2 regions of the Streptomyces sp. CA-210063 genome follow, and region 2 is predicted to be linked to the other one. Evidence: riboswitches for the same ligand, from Rfam matches in the RefSeq annotation. Region 2 holds a riboswitch; the other holds the start of a gene.
The links. A riboswitch is a leader RNA that binds a small molecule or an ion and turns the genes downstream of it on or off. The one in region 2 is predicted to bind glycine.

Region 1 (7,778 bases), 5.9 Mb from region 2:
GGACCGACGCCCGGCCCGCCGCCGCCGTGCGGGATGCAGAACGTCTTGTGCAGGTTCAGATGGGAGACGTCACCGCCGAAGTGCCCGGGCTTGGCGAGACCCACCAGCGCGTTGAGGTTGGCACCGTCGACGTACACCTGACCGCCCGCGTCGTGCACCTGCGCGCAGATGTCGGCCACGTGCTCCTCGAACACACCATGCGTCGACGGGTACGTGATCATCAGCACGGACAGCTCGTCGCGGTACTGCTCGATCTTCGCCCGCAGGTCCTCGACGTCGATCTCGCCGTCCTCGGCGGTCTTCACGACGACGACCTTCATGCCCGCCATCACGGCGCTCGCCGCGTTGGTGCCGTGCGCGGAGGACGGGATGAGGCACACGGTCCGCTGCTCGTCGCCGTTGGCGCGGTGGTATCCGCGTACGGCCAGCAGCCCGGCCAGCTCACCCTGCGAGCCCGCGTTCGGCTGCAACGACACCTTGTCGTACCCGGTGGCCTCCGCCAGCTGCTCCTCCAGCTCACGGATGAGCGTGAGGTACCCCTGCGCCTGCCCTGCGGGCGCGAACGGGTGCAGCTGCCCGAACTCCGGCCACGTCACCGGCTCCATCTCGGTGGTCGCGTTGAGCTTCATGGTGCAGGAGCCCAGCGGGATCATGCCCCGGTCCAGCGCGTAGTCGCGGTCGGCGAGCCGGCGCAGGTAGCGCAGCATCGCGGTCTCTGAGCGGTACTCGTGGAACACCGGATGCGTGAGGTACTCGTCGGAGCGCAGCAGCGCCTCCGGCAGCGTGTCCGCGGCGGCGGCGTCGAGGGCCTCGACGTCCCCCTCCACCCCGAACGCGGTCCATACGGCACCCAGCTGCGCCCGCGTCGTGGTCTCGTCGCAGGAGATCGACACCAGGTCGGCGTCCACGAGGTGCAGGTTCACGCCATGTTCCCGCGCGGCCGCCACGACCTCGCCGGCCCGCCCCGGCACCCGCACGGTGAGCGTGTCGAAGTACGCGCCGTGGACGACCTCGATCCCCCCGGCCGCGAGACCGGCGGCGAGCACGGTGGCGTACCGATGCGTACGCCGGGCGATGGTCCGCAGCCCCTCCGGGCCGTGGTAGACGGCGTACATCCCGGCCATCACCGCGAGCAGCACCTGAGCCGTACAGATGTTGCTGGTCGCCTTCTCCCGGCGGATGTGCTGCTCCCGCGTCTGCAGGGCGAGCCGATACGCCTTGTGTCCGTCCGCGTCCACGGAGACCCCTACGAGCCGTCCGGGCAGGCTGCGCGCGAACTTCTCCCGCACAGCCATGTATCCGGCGTGCGGCCCTCCGAAGCCCATCGGCACACCGAACCGCTGCGTCGTCCCCACCGCGATGTCGGCGCCCAGCTGGCCGGGCGAGGCCAGCAGCGTGAGAGCCAGCAGATCGGCGGCGACGGTGACGAGCGCACCAAGCTCGTGCGCCTGCTCGATGACGGGCTTGAGGTCGCGTACGACGCCGGAGGCGCCCGGGTACTGGAGCAGCACGCCGTTGATCTCACGCTCGGCGAGGTCGGCCGGGATCCCGGCGCTGAGGTCGGCGACGACGACCTCGACCCCGGTCGGCTCGGCACGGGTCTCGATCACGGCGATGGTCTGCGGCAGCGCGTCCGCGTCGACGAGGAAGAGGCCCTTCTTGTTCTTCCCCATGCGCCGGGACAGCGCCATGGCCTCGGCGGCGGCGGTGCCCTCGTCGAGCAGCGAGGCTCCTGAGGTGGGCAGCCCGGTGAGATCGGCGACCGTGGTCTGGAAATTGAGCAGGGCTTCGAGCCGTCCCTGGGAGATCTCGGGCTGGTAAGGCGTGTAAGCCGTGTACCAGGCCGGGTTCTCCATCACATTCCGCAGAATCACCGGCGGCGTGAACGTCCCGTAGTACCCGAGCCCGATCATCGAGCCGAGCACCTGGTTGCGGTCCGCGAGAGAACGCAACTCGGCGAGGACCTCGGCCTCGGTACGCGCGCCCGGCAGGTCCAGCGCCTCGGCGTTCCTGATCACAGCCGGGACCGCGGCGGCGGTCAGCTCGTCGAGCGAGCCGTATCCGACGTGCGCGAGCATCTTGGCCCGGGCCTCGGCGTCCGGTCCGATATGGCGCCGTTCGAAGGGGATTCCCTGTTCGAGCTCCGAGAGCGGAATGCGATGGGCGGTCATTGCGGAGGCCTCCTGGTCTGACACGACCTTCGAGGGGCACCACGGCAGGGGTGCCCGGACGGCCTCCCCCTCTGTCATCTCAACCTGAGAGCTTCACCGGTCCTGGTACGAACCGGTTTTCACCGTCGGTGAGAGCGGAAGCCGTGACACCCGCCCTGCTTTCCAGAGTGACCTCGTCCGTGCGGTACGTGAGCCTGAGAGATTCCGGGGAGGATTTGCTCCTTCGGCGCCTCCGAATGGTGTCCGGAGGACTCTCCCGCACGGGATCAGCAGCCGCTGCCAGCGTATCAGCGCGAGCCCCGCACGAGTCTTCGAGTGGCCGCCTTCCCCAAAGTGCCTTTTCGTAGGGTGAGGGACGATTTGCGACTCCTCTGCGACCACATGGAGGGCCCGTGCAGACCGACATCGATCCGCGCAACCTGATCGGCCGCAAGGCGTTCGACCGCAAGGGCACCAAGATCGGCACCGTCGACGAGGTCTATCTCGACGACGCGACCGGCATCCCCGAGTGGGCCGCGATACGCATGGGCCTCTTCGGCCGCGACGCCTTCGTCCCCCTGGAGCTCAGCGAACTCGTCGAAGGCACCCTCCGCGTCCCCTTCGACCGCGCCCTCATCAAGGACGCCCCCGACTTCGGTGTAGGCCGCCACCTCTCCCCCGAACAAGAACTCCAGCTCTACCACCACTACGGCCTGGACACAGCCCCTCCCCCACCCCTGGACCACGACTTCGGCAACGTGGCAGGCCAGGACGAGCCCTGACCGAGAGCCCAGGCAACTCCCTCACCAAGGACCCCACCCCAAAGGCCCAAGCCGCACAGCACACACCCTCAACCAACACCGGAACCCTCACGCTCCTCCCACCGCGTACCTCCCTCCGCCTTCCCCGCGTCTCTTCGCGCCCCGTACTTCCCTCCACCTCGCCCACGTCTCCTCCGCCCCATACCTCCCTCCACCTCCCCTTGCCTCCTCCCGCCTCTCCTCCCCCGCTTAATCTCGCCGCCCTCCTTCATCCCGCCCCAACGGCGCTCAACCCCAACGGCGCAGCCCGGCGGTCCCCCAACGACCTCAGCCCCGCGCACCACCCGGCACCAACGGCAACGGCTCCGTCGGCTCCAGCCCGGGATCGTCCGTCCTGAAGGTCCGCACCCGCCCAGGCCCCACGTCACCCGGCGTCTCGAACCGCACAGTCACCCGCCCCAGCCCACTCCCCTGCACCCACCCGTGCCCGTACTCGGCATGGCGCACGTCATGCCCGGCCCTCCACTGCCGCTCACCAGCCGCACTCGCCTCCACCACAGGCACCTGCGCACCCACCGTCTCCTCCTCCACAAGATCCGGCTCCCCCGCCGCCTGCGCGAACAGGTCCTCCTGCGTGTAGTCGGCGAGCCCACTCACCCCCACCCCGAGCAACCGCACCCCACCGGTCGTGTCCACGGCCTCCAGCAACCGCCCCGCGGCCTCCCGCACCACCCCGGGGTCGTCCGTAGGCCCCCGCAACGTCTCGGACCGGGTCAACGTCGAAAAGTCGTACCGCCGCACCTTCAACACGATCGTCCGCCCCGACAGCCCCGCCCCCCGCAACCTCCGCACACACCGATCCGCGAGCCGCTGCACCTCCATCCGAACCCGCACCCGGTCATGGATGTCCACGTCGTACGTGTCCTCCACCGACACCGACTTCGTGTCCCGCTCGGCCACCACCGCCCGGTCGTCACGCGCCAGCGCCATCGCGTACAGCCCGTGCCCATGGGCCTTCCCCAGCAGCCGTACGACCTCGTCCTCACCCGCCTCCACGATCTCCTCGACCGTGGTGATCCCGGCACGCCGCAGATGATCCCCGGTCGCCGGCCCCACCCCCGGCAGGATCCGCACGGACATCGGCCCCAACAACGCCCGCTCGGTTCCGGGCTCGATCAGGACCAGCCCGTCCGGCTTGGCCTGCTCGGAGGCGATCTTCGCGAGCATCTTGGAGGCCGCGAGCCCCACGGATCCCGTCAGCCCGGTCACCGCCCGTATGTCCGCACGCAACCGGATCCCCGCCAGCCGTGCCGACTCCTCGTCCGAGGCCGTGCCCCCCGCCTCCAGGTCCACGAACGCCTCGTCCAGGCTCAGCGGCTCCACCAGCGGCGACAGGCCACGCAACAGCCCCATGACCTGATCACTGATCGCCCGGTAGAACGTGAAGCGCGGCGTGAGATACGCGGCGTTCGGTGCGAGCCGACGCGCCTGCGCCATCGGCATCGCCGAGTGCACCCCGAAGACCCGCGCCTCGTACGAGGCGGTAGCGACCACTCCACGCGGCCCGAGCCCGCCCACGACAACCGCTTTCCCCCGCAGGCTCGGCTTGGACGCCTGCTCCGCCGAGGCGTAGAAGGCATCCATGTCGAGATGCAGGATCGTGGGCGCGGTTCTCACATCTCCGATGCTGCCCTACGCCACTGACAATGCCCTGGCCGACCGGCTCGGCAGGCCACGGCGATGCTGCACAACCGGCTCCGAGAGCAGACCGCACTCCGAACCGCCGCAAGGGAGCAACGGCGACAGCTCTCAGACCGCCCGGTTCCGCCGCCGCGCCAGCTCGTCCGCCGGATTGTGGCCCACGAGCGTCTCCCCCGTGTCGACCCGCTCCCCGTGCAGTTGCGAGAGAGCGCTTTCCACATCACGCCAGACGACCCCCACGGCGATCCCGAAGATCCCCTGGCCGCCTTGGAGCAGTGCGTGGACCTCGTCGGGCGACGTGCACTCGTAGACCGTCGCCCCGTCGCTCATCAGCGTCATCCGCTCCAGATCGCTGAAGCCCCGCTCCCGAAGGTGCTGGACGGCGGTGCGGATGTTCTGGAGCGATACTCCCGTGTCGAGGAACCGTTTCACGATCTTCAGGACGACGACGTCCCGGAAGCTGTAGAGCCGCTGCGTCCCCGAGCCATGGGCGGGCCGCACGCTCGGCTCCACGAGACCGGTGCGGGCCCAGTAGTCGAGTTGCCGATAGGTGATGCCGGCGGCCGCACACGCGGTGGGGCCGCGGTAGCCGACGCTGTCGTGCGGCTCGGACGCCGCCTCCGCGTTGTCCTGCACGGTCGTGGGCCGCTGCGGGACGTGACCGGCCGCGCTGCCGTGAAGCGGGTACGGGCCGTTCTCCCCCAGCCTGCGTCCGGGGGCACCCCCAGCCGTACCGTCGCCGCTGCTTCTCACGCCGACCTCCGTCCTTGACCTGCCTTCTCGACGGTAGGCAGCCACCCGGGGTGCGTCAACGACCGCCGCACTCGCCACGCCGAGTGATAATCACCCTGAGAGTGGTTTCGCGTGCCCTTCCCCGGGGAAAGGCTAGCCGAATGCTCTACGGCGGACCCGCCTGAGCCGCGCGGCGGGCGCACGGGACCTGTGTACCGACCACCCCCGCCTTTCGCGTCGGTCTCCCGCCGGTAGCACTTGGGATCCGTCTCGTCCGCCGCGACGGCACTCGGCCACCACGACGCGAACCCGGCAACCCACGAGGTCCTGAGTTCCGAAACCGCAGGCCTGCCTTGGGCGGCGACAGACGGTGTCAAGGTCCCACAGGCCCGTACGACCGCCCGCCCGGCCTCACTGACTGTTCGTTCCGAAATCCTCGGGCGAGATCTGGTCGAGGAACTCGCGGAACTTCTCGACCTCGTCCTCCTGCTCGTCCGGGATCGCGATACCCGCGTCGTCGAGCACCCCGTCACTACCGAAGATCGGCGTCCCGGTACGCAGCGCCAGCGCTATGGCGTCGGACGGCCGGGCACTCACCTCGACTCCGCTGGCGAACACCAGCTCCGCGTAGAAAACACCCTCACGCAGGTCGGTGATGCGCACTTCCGTGAGCTCCTGGCCGACGGCCTCCAGCACGTCCTTGAACAGGTCGTGGGTCAGCGGTCGCGCGGGGGCCATGCCCTGCTGGGCGAAAGCGATCGCCGTCGCCTCCCCCGGCCCGATCCAGATGGGGAGGTAACGGTCGCCTCCCACTTCGCGCAGGAGCACGATCGGTTGGTTGGAGGGCATTTCGACCCGGACACCTACGACATCGAGCTCGTTCACACAGCAACCCTAGGCCGTGCTCGGGATGTTTGGGTAGTCGAGCACAGATCGGCCGACCGATCCGCCACGGGCGAACACCTCTCCTCAGCGCAGACGCACGCCCAGCGCGCTCTGCACCAGCGCGGCGTGCAGCTTGACCGTGAGCCCCGCCAGCTCCCTCGTACGGTCCTCCGCATGCGCCCTGGTCTGCGGATTACGATGGCGGCGCAGGGGCGCCACGACCTGCTCCACGAGCCCCGCCTCTCGGTCGGCGGCGGCCCGCATCACCCTCAGATGCCGGGGTTCGATACCGAATCGCCCCAGTTCCACCACAAGCGTGGCGACCGTGAGGGCCTCGGCGTCGAACGACCCGTCCGGCAACGGGGCCACGAGCCCGTACGACTCCCACTCGGCCAGCCGCTCCTCGTCGATCCCGGCGCCGGCGACGAGCTCGGTGCGCCCGATCCGGGCGGCGGTGGGCTCCTCGGACTCCCCGAAGAGCTCGCTCAGCCGCTCTCCGTCACCGACGTCACGCTGGCGCCCCACCGACGGCAGACGTACGTCCTCGCCGCGCTCCAGGGCGTCCAGGTACTCACGAATCACCTTGAGCGGCAGATAGTGGTCCCGCTGCATCCTCAGGACGTGTCCGAGACGCTCGACGTCATCGGCACTGAACTTGCGATACCCCGAGGGGGTTCGCTGCGGCTCGATGAGCCCCTCCGACTCCAGGAAGCGGATCTTGGAGATGGTTACCTCGGGGAACTCCTCACGCAACGCGTTCAGCACCGCGCCGATGCTCATCAGGCCACTGTCCGCGGCGGCGGTGCCATGGTCGGCACCACCGCTCGTTGTTCGAAGCATGGACCTTCCCTGGGGGTCCCCCCGGACGCAGTCCGGGGGAGGGTCAGTAGCCCCGCTGGCTCGCGTAGAAGACCAGCCGGTACTTGCCGATCTGCACCTCGTCACCGTTGTGCAGCGCGACCTGGTCGATCCGCTCACGGTTGACGTACGTGCCGTTCAGGCTGCCGACGTCGGCGACCGTGAACGAGCCGTCCTGACCGCGGCGGAACTCCACATGGCGGCGCGACACGGTCACGTCGTCCAGGAAGATGTCGCTCTGCGGGTGGCGGCCGGCCGTGGTCAGATCGCCGTCGAGCAGGAAGCGGCTGCCCGCGTTCGGGCCACGGCGCACGACCAGGAGCGCCGAGCCGAGCGGCAGCGCGTCGACCGCGGCCTGGGCCTCGGGAGAGAGCGCGGGCAGCTGGGTCTGGCCGGTGACCTCGGAGTCGTAGGCCTCCAGGCCCGAGATGGAGATCGTGGAGGTCGTCTCGGACGGACGCTCGGGGGCCGCGCCGGCCCGCAGCGGAGCACCGCAGTTCGAGCAGAAGCGGCTGTTCTCCGCGTTGCGGTTACCGCACCTCGTACACACCAGGGCCGACATCGACGGATCCTCCTGCCGCGGCTGCCCCGCCGGGGCATTGGACGCATACGGGTCGGAGGCAAACTCTCCACCCGTACCTGAGGTTGACGGTTCCCCGAAACCTATGCGGCCCGACTGGGCAGGGTCAAC
Region 2 (7,778 bases):
TTCACCACGATCTTGTCCGGGTACTGCTTGCGCAGCGGGTCCGTCTTGGCGTCCCACTCCGTGTTGCGGACGAGGACGATCTGCTTGCCCTCCTCGTACTTCTCGAACTTGTACGAGCCGGTGGAGACGACCTTCTTGGTGTAGTCGACGCCGGTGTCCTTGGCCTTCGGCACCGGAGCCGTCTGCGGCATGCTCGCCAGGTAGTCGAACTCCGAGAACGCCTTGTTCAGCTTGAAGACGACGGTGTGGTCGTCCGGGGTCTCGATGGACGCGATGCCCTTGTCGCTCTTGTCCGCGTAGGGGCCCTTGTACTTGTCCGGGTCGTCCAGCATCTGCTGGAAGTAGTTGGGGCCGAGGGAGAGCACGTCACGCGCGAAGTTCGAGCGCTCCACGGCGTACTTGACGTCCTTCGAGGTGACGGCGGTGCCGTCCTCGTACTTGACGCCCTGCCGGATCTTGTACGTCCAGGTCTTGCCGCCGTCGCTGGGGGTGCCCGCGCTCTCCGCCAGGTCCGGGACGAGCTCGTTGCCCGCCTCGCCCGCGCCGGGCTTGAACGTCATGAGCGGACGCGCGTAGAGGCGGCTGAAGTTGAAGCCGTACGCGTAGTACATGTTGCCCGGGTCGAGGGACTCGGGGGCGTCGGAGCTGGCGTAGGTGACCGTGCCGCCCTTCTCCGTCGACTCGTTGACGACACCCTTGGTCGCGGCGTTGGCGCCGGCGCCCTTGGGGGTGTCCGTGCCGTCTTCCGCCTTGCTGCAGGCGGACAGCAGCAGACCGGCGCTGCTGACAACCGCGACAGCGGCCATTGCTGACCTTCGCATGATGGTCGGTTTCCCCTTCGTAGTTGGACAGTTGAGTGGGACTTCGGGCCACAACCGGGCCGCGGTCGCAGACGTCAGCGGCTGCGGGGGTCGAGGGCGTCCCGGAGGCCGTCACCGAGGAGGTTGAAGGCCAGCACCGTGATGAAGATCGCGAGGCCGGGAACGATCATGTACTGCGGGTCGACCTCGAAGAAGTCGACCGCCTGGTTGAGCATTCCGCCCCAGGAGGCCTGCGGCGGCTGGATCCCGACGCCGAGGAAGCTGAGCGACGCCTCGAAGATGATGTTCGTCGGGATGAGCAGGGTCGAGTAGACGATGATCGGCGCGACGAGGTTGGGCAGTAGCTCCTTGAAGAGGACGTACGGGCCGCCGGCCCCCATCCCCCGCGAGGCGTCGATGAACTCCCGCTCGCGCAGCGCCAGGGTCTGACCGCGCACGATGCGTCCCATGTACGGCCAGTTGAAGAAACCGATGACGAAGATGAGCACCGAGATGTGCAGCGGCAGTCCTTCGAGACCGAAGGCACCGCCCTGCAGCGTCGCGGAGATGGCGATGGCGAAGAGCAGCAGCGGGAACGCCAGGAAGGTGTCCATCAGCCGGCTCACGATCGTGTCGACCCGGCCGCCGTAGTAGCCGGCGACGAGGCCGAGCACCACTCCGATGGCGTTGGACAGGATCGTCGCGCCGAAGGCCACGACCAGGGAGACCCAGGAGCCCTCCAGGATGCGGGCGAGGATGTCGCGGCCGAACTTCGGCTCGACACCGAGCGGGTGGTCCCAGCTCATCCCGCCGAAGTCGCCCTTGGGGAGGGAGGTGTTGGGGTCGATCAGATCCTGGTTGAAGGCGTTGGGGTCGAGCCCCAGCATCGACTGCAGCGGCCGGGAGAGGGCCGCGATCAGGATCAGCAGGACGACCACGACGCCGCCGGCGACCGCCACCTTGTCGCGCTTGAAGCGGGTCCAGGCGATCTGGCCGAGCGAACGGCCCTCGATCTTCTTGGCCTCGACCCCTGCCAGCACGGCTTCGGGCTGCGCCTCTGCCTGTGATCCGGTCGTCTCTATGGGTGCGGTCATCGTCCCTCGTGCTTGCCCGTGCCGGTGGTTGCCGACTGTGCCTGGCGGCCGCCCGGGTCTGCGGTACGGTCCGTCACCAGTGCTGCTCTCTTGCTCTGTTGCTACTGCTTGGTATCCACGGCCCGTGCCAACGCCGGTGTCGGAACGAGCCGTTCGGGAGGGGAGGAGGTACGGCACCGAACTTCACCGTATGAACAGCGTGTTCGCCCGATCCCCCCATCGCTCTGGGGGAGTCTTCAACGGTCGCGCGATCAGGCACCAGACCCGACGGCGAATGTATGCGCAACCGTGATGTGGCCAGCGAGGTTCCGTTATCCGGACGTGACGCTCTGTTGAGCGGTGGCAACGGCCGCCGCATACGACTCAGGCCCCGGACGGACCGGGGCCTGGACTTCTGCCGTGCCGCGCGGCCGGCGAGGTCTTCCGGCGACTTGCGGGGAGTACGGCGGCTCAGTAGCCGCCCGGATACCCGTACCCGCCCGCCGCCGGGGCCTGGGCCGGGGCCGCGTGGGCCTCGCGGTCGTAGAAGGGGCGGGCGGCGGCGCGGAGCCACATGGCGACGGGGTCGTACTCGTCGGACATGGCGACGGTGGAGACGGGCAGGCCGTCCGGGACCGCGCCGATGGACTGCTGCATCATCGCGCGCACCGAGTCGACGGCGGGTGGCGAGGTGTCGTACACGTCGAGGCCGATGGCCAGGTACGGCGCGCCGAGGGCGGGCTGCACCCAGGCGCGGCGCAGCGAGCGCACGGCCGTGGTGCGGTGGGCGTTCTGTGTCAGCAGGGCGTAGAACTGCGGGATCTCGATGGCCGGCTCGGACAGCCGGAGCGGGCCGGCGGGCTGCCGCTCCAGGCCCGTGGCGATCCGGCGCAGATCGAGCCAGGGGATGCCGACGCCGCCGCCCGGCGCGTGCGGGTTGAGCCACAGGCCGTAGTGGTCGGAGTAGAGGGTGCGGGCCACGTCGAGGCCGTCGACCACCTCGTAACTGCGGTTCCAGCCGCTGGCGGAGAGCTCCTGGGCGGAGGTCACACACGGGGCGTAGTTGAACCCGTCGACCTCCATGTTCCCGTACTGGGCGTCCGGGGAGCCTGCCTGGCCGTGCCAGAGCAGCATCCAGATCTGGCCGGAGGACGGGTTGGCGAGGGCACGCAGCAGCGCCTCGTAGGCGTCGTAGCGCCCGGGCGTCACCTGGCGCAGCATGTGCTCGACCTGGCCGGTGGCGATGCCGCTCGCGCTCACGTTGGCCGCCCTTCCCTGTTGGACCCTGGTTATAGAAACAGCTTAGGTGGTGTGCGGGTTGAGCCGGTCAGGGCTCGGGGGTTGTCGTGCGTTGCGGGGTGCGGCGCCATCGTGGCTGATCGCGCAGTTCCCCGCGCCCCTGAAAGAAGCTGGTCAGTAGCCCTGTTGATAAAAAGGGCGGACCTTTTCGCGGAGCCAGTCGGCCACCGGGTCCTGGGCGACGTCCAGGAAGACCATGTTGACCGGCCAGGGGACGGGGGTCTTGGTCAGGGCCCGGCCGAGGGCGGCGAGGGGGAGGGTGCGGTCGGCTTCCCAGGAGCCCAGTTCGACGCCGATGAACATCACGGGGTCGGCGGTCTCGACGGCGGCGAGGCAGCGGCGGGCGGAGAGGACCACTCCGGTTTCGGCGAACTCGGCGGAGGCCGCGGCGAGGAAGTCCACCGGGTCGTCCTGCCAGTCCGGCTCGTACAGCCGGACCCGGGCGCCGTTCGCCGATCCGTCCAGCGGGGTCCGTCCGGCCCGGCACAGCTCGGCCACGGCGGGTGGCGGCAGCGGGATGCCCACGACACCGTCCGGGTTCAGGGCGAGGCCGATCTGCGGGGGCAGGCCGCGAGCGAACTCGACGGCCGGCGCGATCGTGTACGACATGTGGTTGCCGACGACCTGGCGGAACTGCTCCTCGGAGCTGAAGACCGGCACGTACGCCTGGCCGTCGAACTCCATCGTGGGCAGATCCAGCTGACCGCTCTGCGGACCGCCGCCCTCCGGCAGCGGCACCCATACGAAGCTGCGGGCCAGCACCTCCACGATCCGCGCCCCCGCCTGGGGCACCCCGAGGGACGCGGACAGCACCTCCTCCAGCTCATTGCCGGGCCACCCGCCGTGCCCATGGGGGTGCGCCTGTGCCGGAAAGTCCGCCGGGAAGTCCATCTGCTGCCTACCGCTTTGCTCCGTGATGCTGTTGTAGCTGCACCTTAATTGCTCCGGGCCAGGGGCGCGCCCCTTCAGGAGCGCGGGGCTGTATGAATATGCGGCTCCGCCGCGTGGGCGCGAGCAACCCGACACGGCCCGCAGCCCGCAACGCGCAGCGCCCCCGAGCCCTCCCGGAATCTCACCCCACGAAGTCGATCCGCTTCAAGACATCCGCCGCGGCCCGGTCGATGAGCACCGCCGCCCCGCACCCCTGCGGAAGCCTCCCCGTCTCCACCGCCCGCAGCAGCCGAGCCATGGCACTGCGATGCCGGGCGAAGGCGTACCGGGACACTCCGCGCCCCCGCTCCCGCTGCCCGTCCCTGGCCTCACCAGGGGTGACGTCGAGCAGCAGCAGATGCAGCGTGCCGCCCCGCCGGCGCGCCTCCCGCGCCAGCCATCCCCGGACCCACGCCTGCGTCCCGCAGTCGTGCACGACGATGCCCTCGCCGGTGCGCAGCGCCCGCCGCAGCCCCGCGTAGTGGGCGATGCGCACGAACGGCCGGTAGACCGCGTACGGCAGATGGCGGGCGAAGCGCGCGTCGAAGCGGTCGCGGGTGTCCTGGGAGTCGATGCGGACGCCGGGCACCGCCCGCCGCATCAGCGTCGATTTTCCGCTGCCCGGGAGCCCGGTGACCACCACCAGGTCGGCCGGTCCGAAGGACAGCCCGTGGGGACTCCGTCCGGCACGCTGCCTGAGGTCGCGGACTACCGCCCTCGGGAACGGGCCGCACGCCTCCCCGGCCGGTGCGACGGGCTGCTTGGGCACCGCGATGCCCGAGGTCGTCGCGTACGCCGTGGTCCTGTTCACGTGATCGTCCTCCCCAGGGGGTATGGAGGTCCCATCCCCACAGACCGTAAAGAAAAGGTAATGCCCGATCCCTCCTGGTTCAGTCCTCGTCCTGCCACAAGAGTGCTACGGACCGCTGTGTCCGTCTGTGTTTCCTTGTCCCCCACGTGTGAAAGGTCCCCCTGCCGCGCCCGGTCGATGCGTGCGATGATGTGCGCGCCAACTGCATACCGGCCGCTTGAATCCGCGCGGGAGAGCTCCCAGCAGTCTCGCTGGGGCGCCGAAGGAGCAAGTCCCTCCCTTGAATCTCTCAGGCCCACATACCGCGCGGGCGAGGCACATCTGAAAAGCGGGCCGTACCTCTTCCGCGGAGGGCGGCTCCACCCACGGTGCAAACCACGACCACCAGTACGTACGGTCGTGGTGAACCTCTCAGGTTCCGATGACAGATGGGGAGGAACGACCTCGCCCGTCATGCCCTGGGAGCAGAACCGATGAGCACTAGCCCGACCGCCGGACCGCGCCGAACCGCGCTCGATGCCCTGCATCGCTCGCTCGGTGCGACGATGACCGATTTCGCAGGCTGGGACATGCCCCTGCGCTACGGCTCCGAACGCGACGAGCACAACGCCGTACGCACCGGGGCCGGCCTCTTCGACCTCTCCCACATGGGGGAGATCACCGTCGGGGGCCCGCAGGCGGCCGCGCTGCTGGATTACGCGCTGGTCGGCGACATCGGCGGTGTGAAGACGGGCCGCGCCCGCTACACCATGATCTGCCGCGAGGACGGCGGCATCCTCGACGACCTGATCGTCTACCGGCTGGCGGAGACCTCGTACCTGGTCGTCGCGAACGCCTCCAACGCCCAGGTGGTGCTGGACGCGCTCGTCGAGCGTTCCGCCGGGTTCGACGCCGAGGTGCGGGACGACCGGGACGCGTACGCGCTGATCGCCGTGCAGGGCCCCGAGTCGCCGGGGATCGTCGAAGCGCTGACCGACGCCGATCTCGACGGTCTGAGGTACTACGCGGGGCTGCCCGGCACGGTCGCCGGGGTCCCCGCGCTGATCGCGCGCACCGGGTACACCGGCGAGGACGGCTTCGAGCTGTTCGTGAAGCCGGAGCACGCCGTCGACCTGTGGCAGGCGCTGACGAAGGCGGGCGAGGGCGTCGGTCTGGTGCCCTGTGGGCTGTCCTGCCGGGACACGCTGCGCCTGGAGGCGGGGATGCCGCTGTACGGGCACGAGCTGTCCACCGCGCTGACGCCCTTCGACGCCGGGCTCGGGCGGGTCGTGAAGTTCGAGAAGGAGGGCGACTTCGTCGGGCGTACGGCGCTGGCGGCGGCCGCCGAGCGCGCCGCGTCGGCTCCTCCGCGCGTCCTCGTCGGGCTGGTCGCCGAGGGCCGCCGGGTGCCGCGCGCCGGGTACCCGGTCGTCGCGGACGGCAAGGTGATCGGCGAGGTCACCTCCGGCGCGCCCTCCCCCACCCTGGGCAGGCCGATCGCCATGGCGTACGTCGACGCCGCGCACGCGGCGCCGGGCACCGCCGGTGTGGGCGTGGACATCCGGGGCAGCCACGAGCCGTACGAGGTCGTGGCGCTGCCGTTCTACAAGCGGCGGAAGTGACACCTTCATAGGTGTTTGCCCGCATAGGCGTTCGATGTCGTTCGACAGAGGTGACGCTGGGCACATACGTGCTGCTCAACAGCGGTTTCAGCAGTCCCCCATTCATCCTCACTCCCCCGCGTACAGGAGAATTCAGGCCATGAGCAACCCCCAGCAGCTGCGCTACAGCAAGGAGCACGAGTGGCTGTCGGTCGCCGAGGACGGCGTCTCGACGGTCGGCATCACGGAGTTCGCGGCGAACGCGCTCGGCGATGTCGTCTACGCCCAGCTCCCCGAGGTGGGCTCCACGGTGACCGCGGGTGAGACCTGCGGCGAGCTGGAGTCCACGAAGTCGGTCAGCGACCTGTACTCGCCGGTCTCCGGTGAGGTCACCGAGATCAACGAGGACGTCGTCAACGACCCGTCGCTGGTGAACACCGCCCCGTTCGAGGGTGGCTGGCTGTTCAAGGTACGTGTCGCGGAGGAGCCGGACGATCTGCTCTCCGCCGACGAGTACGTCGCCCACACCGCCGGCTGAGAACACGAGGTCGTACGCATGTCGCTTCTGAACACGCCCCTGCACGAGCTGGACCCGGATGTCGCCGCCGCCGTCGACGCCGAGCTGGACCGCCAGCAGTCGACCCTGGAGATGATCGCCTCGGAGAACTTCGCTCCGCTCGCGGTCATGGAGGCCCAGGGCTCGGTGCTGACCAACAAGTACGCCGAGGGCTACCCCGGCCGCCGCTACTACGGCGGCTGCGAACACGTCGACGTCGCCGAGCAGATCGCCATCGACCGGCTGAAGGACCTGTTCGGCGCCGAATACGCCAACGTCCAGCCCCACTCCGGCGCCTCCGCCAACCAGGCCGCCCTCTTCGCCCTCGCCCAGCCCGGCGACACCATCCTCGGCCTGGACCTCGCCCACGGCGGCCACCTCACCCACGGCATGCGCCTGAACTTCTCCGGCAAGCAGTTCAACGTCATCGCCTACCACGTCGACACCGCCACCGGACTCGTCGACATGGCCGAACTGGAGAAGCTCGCCAAGGAGCACCGGCCCAAGGTGATCATCGCGGGCTGGTCGGCGTACCCCCGCCAGCTGGACTTCGCCGAGTTCCGCCGGATCGCCGACGAGGTCGGGGCCTACCTGTGGGTCGACATGGCGCACTTCGCGGGCCTGGTCGCCGCAGGGATCCACCCCAATCCCGTCGAGCACGCCGACGTCGTCACCTCCACCACCCACAAGACGCTCGGCGGACCGCGCGGCGGCATCATCCTCGCCAAG

Region 1: linked by a shared signal. The riboswitch ahead of gcvP (aminomethyl-transferring glycine dehydrogenase) and the one ahead of gcvT (glycine cleavage system aminomethyltransferase GcvT) in region 2 are both predicted to bind glycine.

Annotation. Positions count from the first base shown of each region.
Region 1 is NZ_CP102512.1:8,900,163-8,907,940, reverse strand. Features, by position in the region: gene gcvP (aminomethyl-transferring glycine dehydrogenase) at 1-2,171, opposite strand, end outside; glycine riboswitch at 2,344-2,440, opposite strand; gene JIX56_RS38925 (PRC-barrel domain-containing protein) at 2,564-2,932, shown strand; gene JIX56_RS38920 (DNA polymerase IV) at 3,239-4,588, opposite strand; gene JIX56_RS38915 (MerR family transcriptional regulator) at 4,721-5,365, opposite strand; gene JIX56_RS38910 (bifunctional nuclease family protein) at 5,756-6,229, opposite strand; gene ftsR (transcriptional regulator FtsR) at 6,314-7,069, opposite strand; gene JIX56_RS38900 (FHA domain-containing protein) at 7,113-7,778, opposite strand, start outside.
Region 2 is NZ_CP102512.1:3,036,208-3,043,985, forward strand. Features, by position in the region: gene JIX56_RS12940 (ABC transporter substrate-binding protein) at 1-821, opposite strand, end outside; gene JIX56_RS12945 (ABC transporter permease) at 896-1,894, opposite strand; gene JIX56_RS12950 (enhanced serine sensitivity protein SseB C-terminal domain-containing protein) at 2,345-3,133, opposite strand; gene JIX56_RS12955 (enhanced serine sensitivity protein SseB) at 3,287-4,063, opposite strand; gene JIX56_RS12960 (ATP-binding protein) at 4,245-4,913, opposite strand; glycine riboswitch at 5,132-5,228, shown strand; glycine riboswitch at 5,229-5,351, shown strand; gene gcvT (glycine cleavage system aminomethyltransferase GcvT) at 5,387-6,514, shown strand; gene gcvH (glycine cleavage system protein GcvH) at 6,654-7,031, shown strand; gene glyA (serine hydroxymethyltransferase) at 7,050-7,778, shown strand, end outside.